Regions from separate parts of the Gilliamella apicola genome, predicted to be linked through region 1. Evidence: riboswitches for the same ligand, from Rfam matches in the RefSeq annotation. Region 1 holds a riboswitch; the other holds the start of a gene.
The links. Region 1 has a riboswitch for preQ1 ahead of queF (preQ(1) synthase). Riboswitches for the same ligand answer to the same signal wherever they lie in the genome.
Positions count from the first base shown of each region.

Region 1 (7,840 bases):
GCTGGTGCACCATACAAATACCAACCTTTGATATTAAAGTAAACATCTTCATCGCCTAATATTGGACCTTCTGATGAACTGCTTACTTCCATCGCCATACGTTCTGGCAAAAATTCTTCCACATTGAAATACCAATAACGATAAATATCATCACCTAAATTAAAACGAATTGACCATTTACCTGTTGCCGCATCAGATGGAATGACAAAATTTGCCTGATATAAACCATTGGTATTAGTACTGCTTTTTAATTGAAAATTTTTGACCACACGCCCATCAGTTGAAATCGCATCGGCAATAATTGGTTGATTAGGCAATGGTTGTCCATCTGCATCACGCAATAAAGCATTAAAATAGACGGTTTCATCTGGACGGTAAAGATCTCGTGGACCAAAAACAAATAATTGAGCATGAGAATAAGGTGTACCTGATAAATCGAATTCAGTCAAATTAAGGGCATTGCGATCTACATATATAAATGAAGTTTGTTTTCCATCATTGGCAAGTAATATCCAATTGTCATCATGGGTTTCCAAGGTAAATTCAGCGTAACCATCTTTATCCGTTTTTTCTAAAAAACGATCACAATCCATGTTCTCTTTTCCATGACAAGATATTTCAACATTTGCAAGAGGTTTACCATTATCCAAACCATGAGCCATAACCGCAAATTTATTGTTTTTGTAATTATGAACTGAAACGCCAATATTACTTATTGAAAATATGGTTGCTGGATTTGATTCATTGTAAGTACCTGCTTGATTCATCACTGCAACATAAACGCCTTCTTGCTTAAGTTCACTAATTTTAGAAAGATTGACTAAAACAGTTTCTTGAACATTAGGTTTAGGATTAAGATCAAAACGTGATGAGTAAACTAAATCAGCATACCTATTCAACTCTTCTGACCGCCAATCGTATAGCGAATTAATAAAACCAAAGTTATCAATAAAATCACTTAATTTTTCTGGCTTAATTTTAAAAAAGTTAATGTCGACTTTATTAATATTCAATGTGGTCACAGGTAATCCACTCATGGATTTACTCGGTAATAATAATCCAGTACTTGCAAAATTTACTAATGGTTGACGATCACGAGTAGTTAATTCTTTTTCATAAACTGATTTTAAGCTATTGTCATTGATCGCCGTTAACATTTTATCAATGGTTAACTTTAATTTACGATTTGGTGCAAGATAACGATGTCTTAGTTCCAAACCATTATTAGATAATTCCCAGTCGCCATCAACGACACCTGTTTCCTTGTCAACTAATCTAAGTAAATTTGAAAAATTCAATTTTGGAAGAAGTGGAACTGAAAAAGTCACGACTAAAGTACTTGACCCATCAATAATCATCTCCGAACAATCAAAAACTTCTAGTTTTTTATCTTTATATTTTTCGATTAATTCTGGTGTTGGATTAAATACGTTAGGTGATTGCGAATTAACACTTGAGTTTTGAGTTGTGCTATTTTTTCTGTTATCTGTTATATTTGTCGCTTGCCCGTTGTTTTTGGCTTGTACACACAGGCTTAAAAACAAGCTCAAAATTACTAAATATTTAATTAATCTCATGATTACACCAAATCCCTTTATATTTCACTAAATATTGTGATTATTTTTCATTAATATTATGCACTCTCATTAAACGTTTAGCAAAACATCTTTAGAAAGAAATTGATTTTTTTAGTGCGCAATCAAATTTTAAAAAAACCTTTGAGGCTCATTTATTTGAAAGTGTTATGTTTGACATTTAGAACTTATTGTTTTATCAATAAGCTCTAAATGTTGATAATTTGATAATTACTAAGCAGAGACTGGTTGCTTTATTGCTTTTTCGCAGTTAATTTTTTGAGGATAAAATTCAAAATAATTCCATATAATGGTAAAAAGAACAAACCACAAATTAAAATTTTAAAACTATAATCCACTAACGAAATTTCGACCCAATGATTAGCCATAAATTCATCACTAGTTTTGTAAAAAGCAATAGCAAAAAAGACAATAGTATCAATACCATTACCAAAGATTGCTGAAGCTGAGGGCGCGACCCACCAAGACCGATTTTTTCTTAAATAGTTAAAAACAGTAATATCCATTAATTGCCCAACTAAATAAGCCGCAAAACTGGCTAATGCTATTCGAAAAACAAAGCTATTAAATTGTGTCAATGCTGACCAACCTACCCAATGGGTTTCGAAGAATAGAACCGAAATCAGATACGAAAATAGTAAAGCGGGAATCATAACCACAAAAATAATTTTTCTTGCCAAACTGGCACCAAAAATACGGATAGTTAAATCAGTGGTTAAAAAAATAAACGGAAAAGTAAAGGCACCCCAAGTAGTATGAAATTCAAAAATATCAAATGGAATTTGCACCAGATAGTTACTGGAAGCAATAACGATAATATGAAAAATAGCCAACCAGACTAGTGCTTTATGCTTTTGCTGTCGAGTAAACTGTTTTTCAACCAGTGGTGAATGAACATTCAAATACATATTCGTTTCCTTTTTAATGGGAGAGAACCCAAATAAATATTTGTTAGTTTCTGTCTAGATATTCTTGTAGACCTTTATCACGAAGCACACAACTTGGACATTTACCGCATCCACCTTCTACACCGTAATAACAGGTATGGGTATTTTGGCGAACATAATCAAGATAACCCAATTTATCAGCCATTTCCCATGTTTGAGCTTTAGTAAGATACATCAACGGTGTTTTAATATTAAACGTAAAATCCATTGCTAAGTTCATAGAAACATTCATAGATTTAATAAAAATATCTCGACAATCGGGATAACCACTAAAATCTGTTTCACATACGCCGATAATAATATCTTTAATACCTTGCTGTTTGGCATAACAACCTGCTAACAATAAAAACAGCATATTACGACCATCGACAAACGTATTAGGGTAATCGCCATCTTGCGCAGCTTTAATTTCTTGTGAGTCATCAATCAAAGCGTTATTGGTCGTCTGTTTAATAACTGATGTATCAATTACAGTTTGCTTGACACCTAAATCTTTTGCAATCCATTTAGCTTTATCTAATTCAATACTATGACGTTGACCATATTGAAAACTGATAGTTTCGACATTCTCACGCCCATAATCGGCAATGGCTTGTAGTAAACACGTAGTCGAATCTTGCCCACCAGAAAATATCACGAGTGCTTTACGGTTTTTCATTAAAAAATTCCTGTCAGATTGAACAAATTAGCGATTATCTACTTTTTCAGGATAGAGATCATGATTAGCTAAACGATTGAACGCAATTTGCTCCCACCGAGTATCAGCTTTACCATAATTAGCATAAGGATCAATTGAAATACCTCCACGTGGTGTGAATTTACCCCACACTTCGATGTATTTAGGATCCATTAATTTGATCAGATCTTTCATAATGATATTGATGCAATCTTCATGGTAATCACCATGATTACGAAAGCTAAACAGGTACAGCTTAAGAGATTTGCTTTCAACCATTTTGATGTTAGGCACATAAGAAATATAAATTGTGGCAAAATCAGGCTGCCCAGTAATAGGACAAAGACTAGTAAATTCCGGGCAATTAAATTTAACAAAATAATCATTACCAGGATGTTTATTATCAAAAGTTTCCAGAATTTCTGGGCTATAGGTTGTTGGATAGCGAACAGACTGATCGCCTAATAATGTAACGTTACTCATAATTTTCCTTAGTTTTTTAGCGTGGGAGGTTCACGAACCACGAGACAAACCGCACACATTACTCTTTTTTACTAAAAATGTCTAGAATATCGTTTTTAATCTTTGTGATTAAGCATTGGACTTGTGTACTCATTTGAAATAGTTAACTGCAAAAACTAGCTAATATTTCTCTAAAAAGTATCTGTCTAATCAAATTTTATAAAGTAAAAAACATTACTTTATTTTGAGCAATGTTTATTTGCATCGCTTTACCTTGTTTATCAACAAAACAATGCTCATTACTGATAGAAGAACACAAACTAATTGTTAAAGATTACCAATCAATAGTCATATATTTTTAATTAGTTTGGAAATAAAAGGGATCAGTCTTATAAAATGTTTGATCTATTTATATAATGACCAAAGCTATTAATTAACCTGTTAATAATTTAATTAGATTATCAAAGTTTTTTGATTGACTTGTAATTGAAATTCGAAATAATTGTAAGGGTTATATTTAAATTTAACACGTTTAGTCGGTTCAATATATTCAACTTTTAAGTTCTTGTGATTATTATCCGTTAATAATCTGTCATAAAACCCTTCAATTTCCAATCGTTTGTTAAAAAATGGTGAGGTAAGCAACAATACAAACTGTATCTTTTTTTAAGCGTTGAGGATTAAAGTAATTTTTTTTAGGAAAAATCTAAATGAAATGAAAAGATATTTGTCAAAATTTTAGTTATATAGCATATAAAAGATGACCTCAAGTGGTGAAATATGTACTTGAGGTCAATATTAACTAACACAAATTTCAATATTATTTTGTTGTTTGAACCTATCTTTTTAATTACGACAAAATTAAAAAACTCTGATTATTTAGTTTTAGCATTTTCATAATAATCCGCTAGGTTATTTTTTGCTTCAGAAAGTTCTTTTTCTGCACCATGTAATTTAGATTTTAATGCATCAATTTTATCTTGATTCGCATCAACACCATCTTTTTCATACTCTTTCGTTTTTTCGGCTAATTCTTTGATTTTGTCAGAAACATTTTTGCTTTTTTCATCCACTAATCTTTTATATTTTTGTTCCAATGTTTCATCGGAACAATTGGTATCAACTTGTTGAAGTGCTTTTTCAAGTCCTGTTACTTCAAAAGTATTATTGGCTTTTTTAGCTTGTTCTATTTTTGTTTCGATTGCTTGCTTTTTAGCATCGCAAGTCAATTCTTCATGTGCATCATTACTTGATGCATAACTATTTACAGAAAAAGCCGTAACTAAAGTGATAATGCTTAATTTACTTAATAACCCTATTGCTGATTTCATATTAAACCCCTTAAGTTTATTTTCTTAATTGAACATAATCTACTTTATGATCTTCACCTTTTGTCAAAATTAAACTGGCTCTTTCGCGGGTTGGTAAAATGTTTTCAACTAAATTTAATTCGTTTATATCGCGCCATAAGCGATTGGCAATATTGATTGCCTCTTGTTCTGGCAATTTAGAATAGTGTTTAAAGTATGAATTAGGATCACTAAAAGCCCCTGCTCTAAATTTTAAAAAACGGTTCACATACCACTGATGTAATAAAGATAAATCAGCATCAACGTATATTGAAAAATCGACATAATCTGAAACAAATACTCGATTATGTGCTTGAGTATAATTGACCGCACCTTGTAATACGTTCAATCCTTCCAAAATTAAAATGTCAGGGCTATCAATCACAATCTCTTCATTTTCTACAATATCATAAACTAAATGCGAATAAACTGGCGCTTTGACTTCCGCTTGTCCTGATTTAATATCGGCAACAAAGTTAATTAGCTTTTTAAGATTGTAAGATTGTGGAAAACCTTTTTTATTCATAATGCCTCGCTCCTCAAGGCATTTATTCGGATATAAAAAACCGTCCGTTGTAACTAAAGCTACTTTTCTATGTTCAGGCCAGCGAGTTAACAGTGCCTGTAATACACGAGCTGTAGTACTTTTACCAACAGCAACACTGCCAGCAATACCAATTATATAAGGAATTTTTTGGCTTTTACCTAAAAATTTGGATAATACAGCCTGCCGACTAAAACTATTACTAATATAAAAATTGAGCAATCTTGATAAAGGTAGGTAAATTTCACTCACTTCATCCATTGATAAATCTTCATTGATTCCCTGTAAAGAAACGAGTTCTCCAGGTGTTAATGTCATTGGTTCCGCATTACGCAAACTTGCCCATTCTTTACGGCTGAATTGCATGTAAGGACTCAAATGATTATTCATGTTTATTTCTCTATAACGATTGATTCTAGAATATTCGGCTCAGATTATACATAAAACTGTAATTTTACAATCACAAATTCACAATGTGCCTTCCTCATAGCTATATTTTAGACTTACTGATAAAATACGTTGAATAAATGATTAACCAAAGTGTAAAACAGAGATAGTATGTTAAAAACTAAATCGAAACAAAAACCCAAAAAAAGCCGTCAAGAAATTAATGAAGAGTCTCGCGAACTCAAACGTAAACGCAAACATAAAGGTTTGCCTAGTGGTTCACGCTTTAATAATACAGATAATAACAAAAATAACAATACTCAAAAAGCAGTAAAAGATCCACGTATAGGCAGTAAAACGCCGATTGCTTTAGTCGTTGATACAAATACCACTAAAGTAGTTAAACAACCTAAACCTAAAAAAGCAGTTCTATCACCCCAACAAGAATTAGAGCAACTTGAAAACGATCCTAAACTGGATATGTTACTCGATTTAGTTGAACAAAATGGCAAATTGACTAAGGAGCAACAGACTTATTTGGACAGCAGATTAAATCGAATTGATGAACTGATGCAAGAATTGGGTTATACCGACGATGATTTTGAAGATCTTGATGATGAGAAAGAAGATATTGTTAGTTTATTAAAACGTAATTAATAGTAGGCAATGGTTTTAGCTTGCCCAATCTTAATTTTTCAGTAACGTCAGGGATTGAGTCATAAAAAAATCCCTGACACACGTTGATAATAGTGGATGTATTATTCAAATCATAATTTATAACAAATAGTGAGCAAATAGTAATGCCAATATTGATAATGTTAAGTTTATATTTTGGATTATTAATTTGCACATTATTGTATTTGCATAAAACTAACCAGATTAAACTGAAAACAAAAACCAGAGCAAAACGTATAACTAAGCGAAAACCAACTTTAATAAGTCATGGATATAATAACGCTAAACACAGACTTAAATGGAAACAGAAGCATGACTGAAACACAATTATGGGATCAGGCCTTAATTGAAAAATATAACTATTCTGGTCCAAGATATACTTCGTATCCCACTGCACTTGAATTTAATGAAAGTTATAATGAACAGGATTTTTTGAACGCGACTTCTCGTTACCCTACTCAACCATTATCCTTATACGTACACATTCCGTTTTGTCATAAACTTTGTTATTTTTGTGGCTGTAACAAACTTATTACTCGTCAAACACATAAAGTCACTAAATACCTTGATATTTTAGATATTGAAATAGCAAAACGCGCCAAACTTTTTGAAAGTAGAATTGTCACCCAAATGCACTGGGGAGGAGGAACACCCACCTTTTTAACGGATCAAGAAATTAGCCGATTAATTACCTCTTTAAAATCCCATTTTAACTTTGCTGATAATGCCGAGCTGTCAATTGAGATCGATCCTCGTGAAATTACGCCACAAACTATCGATCATTTAGCCAATGTTGGCTTTAATCGCTTAAGCATGGGGATTCAGGATTTTAATCATGAGATCCAAAATCTTATTAATCGTAAACAAGATGAAAATTTAATTCGGTCATTAATCGATCAAGCTCGCAAAAATCGTTTTCATTCAATCAGCCTTGATTTAATTTATGGATTACCCAAACAAACGGTTGCAAGCTTTACTGAAACACTCAATAAAGTGATTGATATCTCACCAGATCGCCTAAGTGTATTCAATTATGCACATTTACCAAGTCGCTTTGCAGCTCAACGCAAAATTAAAGATAACGATTTGCCCAATGCTGCGCAAAAATTATTGATTTTACAAACCAGTATTGAAAAGCTAACCCAAGCAGGCTATCAATATATTGGTATGGATCATTTTGCTAAACCAACCGATGAACTCGCGCT
Region 1 is NZ_CP007445.1:939,086-946,925, reverse strand. It holds gene GAPWK_RS04335 (alpha-2-macroglobulin family protein) at 1-1,577, opposite strand, end outside; gene GAPWK_RS04330 (7-cyano-7-deazaguanine/7-aminomethyl-7-deazaguanine transporter) at 1,829-2,503, opposite strand; gene queC (7-cyano-7-deazaguanine synthase QueC) at 2,547-3,200, opposite strand; gene queF (preQ(1) synthase) at 3,228-3,701, opposite strand; PreQ1 riboswitch class I at 3,704-3,748, opposite strand; gene GAPWK_RS04315 (DUF1090 domain-containing protein) at 4,556-5,011, opposite strand; gene coaA (type I pantothenate kinase) at 5,028-5,963, opposite strand; gene yihI (Der GTPase-activating protein YihI) at 6,132-6,617, shown strand; gene hemN (oxygen-independent coproporphyrinogen III oxidase) at 6,948-7,840, shown strand, end outside.

Region 2 (7,840 bases), 1.1 Mb from region 1:
AAACGGAATTCGCCATCCCCATTGTAAAAATTGTTCATTGGAGAGTGATAAAGTGACCAACAAAAACACACCATTAGATAATAAAAAACCAATCGATGGTCCTAACTGAGGAAACATGCCAAACAATGCTCGCTTATTTTGTGGAGCATTTTCAGTTGCCAGCAATGCTGCCCCTCCCCACTCACCACCCAGCCCTAATCCTTGTGCAAGTCTTAAAATACACAGCAAAAACGGCGCCCAAAAACCAATAGCACTATAACTCGGTAATAATCCAATCCCAGCCGTTGCCACACCCATTAATATAAGGGAAAACACCAAGGTTGACTTACGCCCTATCTTGTCACCAAAGTGCCCAAATATAATAGCGCCAATTGGACGGGCAACAAAGGCTATACCAAAAGTGGCAAAAGATTGTAACGCCTGAGCAGATGGCGAACTGTCAGGGAAAAATACCGGTCCAATAACTAAGGCAGCGGCTGTTGCATAAATATAAAAGTCATAAAACTCAATCGCTGTGCCGATAAAACTGGCTAAAGCAACACGAGACATCGAGTTAGCAGGTTTAGTGTTTGCATCCATAATCCATCCTTTCAACATTATTGTTATTCTAAAAGTCGTTAAAGACATTATAGTCAGAGTTAATACTTTTTACATATTCAATAAAAAAAGTAATAACCATATGCATAATATAAGAAGTCGCTATAATAGAATTTGTGCATCTTTACCCAATAAGGATATCTATGTTTTATTTAGACACCTATTGTTCGCCAATGGGACTAATCACACTAGCTTGTCAGCAAAATAAATTGGTTGGAGTGTGGATCGAAGGTCAAAAATATTTTGGACAAATCGTACATGATCAAAAACAGTATCAGCCTAATTTACCCATATTTAATATGACTAAACGGTGGCTTGATGACTACTTTAATGGTAAAAAACCGACTATTGAAACACTACCCTTAGCGCCACAGGGTACTCCTTTTCGACATTTAGTTTGGGATATTTTATGCCAAATTCCTTATGGTCAAGTGATTACCTATGGCGACATCGCAAAACAGATCATGCAAAAAACCAATACCGCAAGCATGTCTAGCCAAGCTGTTGGTGGAGCAGTAGGTCATAATCCAATATCAATCATCATTCCGTGTCATCGGGTAATTGGGGCTAAAGGTAATTTGACTGGGTATGCAGGCGGAATTGATAAAAAAATTGCCTTACTTAAATTGGAAAATATAGATACTTCTCAATTTTTTATTCCAACAAGAGGAACCGCACTTTAACTAATTAAAAAGATTAGTCTGAACTATTTTACTAACATAAGATAATCAATCAGATTAACTAAAATTGCTGCAAACATGCATTATTGCTGATTAAATATTTAAAGATATAAATAAATTATTAGATATTTACAATTGCTTAAGATTCGACTTAAGTTGGTATTGTCAACAATTAACATCCATCAATAAATGATATAAAACATAGTAATCAGTAGAATAAAAGAGATGATTATAGCTTAGGCTATCACCATCAGCATTTAACGTTTGAATTTAACTGTACAAAACCACTTAAGACATTATACTGTGACATAGTTAAAAAATAGAATAATCAATAAATAAACCAATAAAATGAGAAATTTGCTAATTAGCTTATTATTAATAATATCTTTCCCTGCATTAAGTTCTATTTATGCTTATAAAGGTTACATTGCCGACAACCCAATTATGTTATATTTAGAATCCTCATTAAATGAGATTAATAAAAATCAGGTTAATAAAGGTTTTTGGGTCTATCAAAATGATCCTGAACAACAACTTAATGTTTTATCTGCTGAATGTGAATTTATTCGCTCATGTACTGAGGACGATCATCCTACCAGTTTAGTTTTGTATGATAATCAAGATATCTATCTTGATAATATTTTGCATAAAATAAAAGTTAAAAATTCAAGTCACTATTTTAAATTTATTAACATACACATTGAACAAGCTGACGACCAAAAATTTTTGCCTGAAACATTAAATGGTTATTGGTTCGATGGAAAAAATAATCAACAATACTCCGTAGTATTGCAAAAACAATTTGTAATCAATGACCAACCCAATACTGAATTTAATCAGATTGAGTTATTACAATTAGAATCTCTAGACAAGCTCTATTTTACGGCCGTTTTGTCGAAGCAGAAAAACGATAAAATTAAGTTAGTTGGTATTAATGTTTACAATAAAAAAAATCATAAACTACTGCAACTTATACAAAATTTAAATTACAGTTACAACAAATTTAACAGTATTATCATGCAAGATATTAACTTTGACGGTGAACCTGATTTAGCCATTAAAAAGTATCATTTTAATGCCAGATTGGGCGATAACTATGACTATTATCTCAATGACAACGGTAAGTTTAAAGCGACAAACTTGTGGGGAAGTAACATCTATTTCAACAATAAAGACAAATCAGCAACTGGCACAAAAAGATGTTATGATAATGACGAAAATGAGCAAAAAATTATGATCCAAATTAATAGTGTTTATCACTATAGGAATAAACACTATATTCATAAAAAAAATCAATGCCAGACACATTATTTTAGTACTAACGTAATCCGTCAATGTACCGAAAATGAATACAATGCCTGCTTATTAAAACGAAATAATATCATTTTTGAAAATCCACACTATATAGGCGAAGACAATATATATCACAAGAATATGGCTTGGGATAGAGGTAAATTAGTTGATGGAGTTATATATGATGATTAATTACGATGCATTTCCTGAACAACGACAATCTTATATTCAACAGTGGTTAAACGAAAATGGTCGAGTCGTAAGCGCTGATTTGATTAAATTACTTGGTGTTTCAGAGCATACCATTCGTCGAGATTTACAAAAACTTGCGCGAGATGGGATCTGCAAAACAGTATATGGTGGTGCAGTCAGTCATTTAAAACAATCAGCAAGCTTTGAAACAAGAATGACACAAAGTGTTGCCGAAAAGTCATCCGTCGCCAAGCGTTGTGCTGAGTTAATCAAAGCGAACACGTGTATCTTTATTGATGCAGGCTCCACTTATTTAGCCATGGCAGAATATATCCCTAATGACCTAGAATTAACTATTGTTACCAATTCACCGCAAATAGCATCATTACTTAGTAGTCGCACCAATGGCGAATTGATATTACTTGGCGGTAAAATAAACCCGCAAACTGGCAGTACTATGGGATCTGAGACTGTAAATCAAATACATAATATGGTTTTTGATCAAACCTATATAGAATACTACAACACCAAACGGATTAAAGCCAAATTAAAAAGCCTGACTCCGGTTGAATATCGAAATCAGGCCTTACAAGCCGCTTAATAAAAGTGTCCAACTTTATGGGGTCACTTCATAGTCGACTTTTTCAAGTGTTAAGGATGTTATTGCTTAGCTACAATTTCATCACCTTGTAAATCTAGATGAATAGTTTTACCTGGAACTAACTTACCAGATAATATTTGTTGCGCTAATGGATTTTCAATCTCTTGTTGTATTGCACGTTTTAACGGTCTTGCACCATAAATTGGATCGAAGCCAACTTTAGCAAGTTGTTCTAACGCAGCATCAGAAATATCCAATTGGTAACCACGTTCATCTAAGCGTTTTTCAACATGCGCTAATTGGATTTTCGCAATCGCTTTGATATTTTCTTGACCAAGAGGATGGAATACCACCGTTTCATCAATACGATTAATGAATTCTGGTCTAAAGTGTTTAGTTACAACTGTCATTACTAATGCTTTCATTTCATCATAGCTTAACTCAACTTGACCTTGAATCAAATCAGAGCCTAAGTTAGATGTCATGATAATAACGGTATTACGAAAATCAACCGTACGCCCTTGTCCATCGGTTAAGCGCCCATCATCTAATACTTGTAATAAGATATTAAAGACATCTGGATGTGCTTTTTCGACTTCATCCAACAAAATGACTGAATAAGGACGACGTCTTACTGCTTCAGTCAAATAACCGCCCTCTTCATATCCTACATATCCTGGAGGCGCACCAATTAAACGTGCTACAGAGTGTTTTTCCATAAACTCGGACATATCGATTCTGACCATTGCATCTTCGCTATCAAACATAAAGTTAGCCAAAGCTTTACAAAGTTCAGTTTTACCAACACCCGTTGGACCCAAGAACAAGAAAGAGCCAATTGGTTTATTTGGATCAGACAATCCTGCTCGACTACGACGAATTGCATTGGCTACCGCAACAACGGCTTCGTCTTGACCAATCACACGTTTATGTAACGCATCTTCCATATGTAATAATTTATCTTTTTCACTTTCCAGCATTCTTGAAACAGGAATACCGGTTGCTTTAGATAATACTTCGGCAATTTCGTTATCGGTGACTTTATTACGCAATAACTTCATAGTCTTGCCTTCAAGCTGTGTTGCTGATGCTAGTTTTTTCTCAAGTTCTGGTATTTTGCCATATTGCAGCTCTGACATTTTATTAAGATCACCAGCACGGCGAGCTTGTTCTATTTCAGTACGTGCTTTTTCCAACTCAGCTTTGATTGTCTGAGTACCAGAAACAGCAGCCTTCTCTGACTTCCACTCTTCTTCAAGTGACGCATACTCTTTTTCTTTCTCAGCAAGTTCATCGTTTAGCATCTCTAGTCGTTTTTTACTCGCATCATCAGACTCTTTTTTAAGCGCTTGTTGCTCAAGTTTAAGCTGAATAATACGGCGTTCAAGTCGATCTAATGATTCAGGTTTTGAATCCATTTGCATACGAATACTCGATGCAGCTTCATCAATTAAGTCAATGGCTTTATCAGGAAGCATACGATCGGAAATATAACGATGCGATAACGTTGCTGCCGCCACAATTGCCGGATCGGTAATTTGTACATGGTGATGTAATTCATAACGTTCTTTTAAACCACGCAAGATAGCAATGGTGTCTTCAACAGTTGGTTCAGCCACATACACTTTTTGGAATCGACGCTCTAAAGCGGGATCTTTTTCAATATATTGACGGTATTCATCTAACGTTGTTGCGCCAACACAATGTAATTCACCGCGGGCCAATGCAGGTTTTAACATATTACCTGCATCCATTGCACCATCGCTTTTACCTGCACCGACCATGGTATGGATTTCATCAATAAATAAAATAATGCGCCCTTCTTCTTTGGCTAAATCTTTTAAAACGGCTTTTAAGCGTTCTTCAAATTCACCTCGATATTTAGCGCCAGCAATTAAAGCACCCATATCTAAAGACAATACGCGCTTATTACGTAATCCTTCTGGTACTTCACGGTTTACAATACGTTGTGCAAGTCCTTCAACAATTGCGGTTTTACCCACACCAGGCTCACCGATTAACACTGGATTATTTTTAGTACGACGTTGTAATACTTGAATTGTACGACGAATTTCTTCATCACGCCCAATCACTGGATCGAGCTTACCTTGTTCAGCACGCTCGGTTAAATCAATGGTATATTTTTTCAACGCACCACGTTGATCTTCGGCATTGGCATCGTTCACGTTATCACTTCCTCTTACTTGACTTACGGCCTGATTTAATCTGTCTTTTGTGATCCCTGATTTTTTAAGAATATCACTAAGACTACCCTTTTCGTCTAAAGCCGCTAAGATAAAGAGTTCAGACGAGATATAACTATCGCCATTTTTTTGTGCTAATTTGTCACAAAGATTTAAAACGCGGACAAATTCTTGTGATGGAATAACTTCACCACCCACGCCTTGAACTTGTGGCAATCGATCAATAGCTTGATTTAATTCTTGCTGTAACATTGCTACATTAGCACCAGCCGCTGCCAGTAAAGGCTTGACACTGCTACCTTCTTGGTTAAGCATAGCGGATAAAACATGGACTGGTTCTATGTATTGATTATCTTTACCTAATGCTAATGATTGCGCATCAGCTAAAGCTTGTTGGAATTTATTAGTGAGTTTATCTAACCTCATATTAACTATCTCCTGAGCAATAGATTTGGCTTAAATGCTTTAAGCAGATAAACCATTTGCATGGTTACTAAATGAGTGTGGAAAGATAAATTTCAAGAGTTTTTTATGAAAATTTTTTACAAAAAATCGACAATAAAATTAATTTATATTCTGTTGTTGAAATAAGCAAAATATAAACGTTCAATTTTACACCATTAGTGTAATAAATATTGCTCGGAATAACAATTGTAAGATGACAATTAAGCATTAATCCATTATATTAGCCGCTCTATTTTGTTAGGTGGTCTAACCGTGGTTCGTAATCCATCCCACGAAAAAAAACTAGGAATTATACATGTTCAAAATTGCTAAAGAATTTCAATTCGATGCTTGTCATATGTTAGACGGGCACAACAAAAAATGTCACAACCTGCACGGTCATACTTATCGCTTATTAGTTGAAATTGAAGGAGAACTGATAGATAACGGTTCTAGCGCTGATATGGTGATGGATTATGCTGATTTAAAAGCTATAGTGAAACAACATATTGTTGATCCTCTTGATCATGCTTATCTATACAATCAAAATAATCCTAATGAGTGCCGTATTGCTTCATTATTAAAAGAGATGAATCGCAAAATCTTCGCCTTTCCTTGTCGCACTACTGCCGAAGGTATGAGTAAATTTATTTTTGATTGCCTGTCACAATATTTACCCATCTCAATGATCAAACTCTGGGAAACACCAACGTCTTACTGCGAGTATCATCGGAGCGAAAAATGACAGAATTTCGCATTGTTGAAATCTTCGAATCATTACAGGGCGAAGGTTACAATACAGGCATGCCTGCTATTTTTATCCGCTTTGCTGGTTGTAATTTAAATTGCGTTTGGTGCGATACTAACTTTCGCCAATACACCCGTTTTACATTAGAACAGTTATTGACAAAAGTTAAACAATATACGAGCAAAAACATCATTATTACCGGTGGCGAACCGACTATGGTTAAAGCGCTACCAGAATTACTTTTACCACTAAAACAGGCTGGTTACTATATTGCTATTGAAAGTAATGGGCTAGGTAAAGTCGATCCTCTAATTGACTATATCGCCCTTAGCCCTAAATTTTGCTATCAAGCACGATATCAAAAAATCGCACAGCCGACTGCAAGCGAAGTGCGAATTGTTGCCGAAAATCATGCGGACTTTCTTCCTTTTTGCCAATATATTGAACAAAATATTCAAGCAAAACGTTATTATCTTTCCCCTTGCGAAAAAAATGGTGAATTTAATATGTTTGAAACAATTGAATTACTTGGCAAGATTAACCAAAACCGCAACGACAACAAGTGGCTACTCAGTATTCAAACGCACAAGTTTGCAAATATAGAGTAATCTTTTTTAATTAACTGCCAAATATAAAAAAATCAATTCAATCTATAAATTATGCTCTAAATTTTAATTAGTTAGCGTTACTATTGTCCAATATTCTTTGAGTGATGTTTATGTTTAATCGTGTTTTAGTAGGATTATTTTTTTATTCACATTGGTTCATTGCGCGTATGCCAATACGGCAGTTGAGTTTTACTATGTAAATTAGGAAATGGTTGGTGATAATACCTTGACTTGTCGTATGGCAGGTTTTGGTAGAGAGTTAGATGAGGGTGATAGTCATATATAAATTCTACTCGAGCGCAAAGCTGGTGCCAATCAACCTATTATTAGCATTAAATTTAGATATTAATAAAAAATGAAATGATATACACTCCTGAATATTTTTTACAAAATAAATTATAACTTATTAATATAATTAATTTTTTTGACTTAAGTTAATTATATTATTTAATCACCCTAAAATTCTATTCACT
Region 2 is NZ_CP007445.1:2,040,300-2,048,139, forward strand. It holds gene GAPWK_RS09215 (MFS transporter) at 1-579, opposite strand, end outside; gene GAPWK_RS09220 (methylated-DNA--[protein]-cysteine S-methyltransferase) at 741-1,280, shown strand; gene GAPWK_RS09225 (hypothetical protein) at 1,626-2,762, shown strand; partial or broken gene GAPWK_RS15335 (DeoR family transcriptional regulator) at 2,755-2,934, shown strand; gene GAPWK_RS15340 (IS3 family transposase) at 2,977-3,363, shown strand; gene clpB (ATP-dependent chaperone ClpB) at 3,423-5,993, opposite strand; PreQ1 riboswitch class I at 6,279-6,324, shown strand; gene queD (6-carboxytetrahydropterin synthase QueD) at 6,328-6,756, shown strand; gene GAPWK_RS09245 (7-carboxy-7-deazaguanine synthase QueE) at 6,753-7,367, shown strand.
Region 2: it holds a riboswitch for preQ1, as region 1 does, so the genes downstream of both, queD (6-carboxytetrahydropterin synthase QueD) here and queF (preQ(1) synthase) in region 1, are expected to answer to the same signal.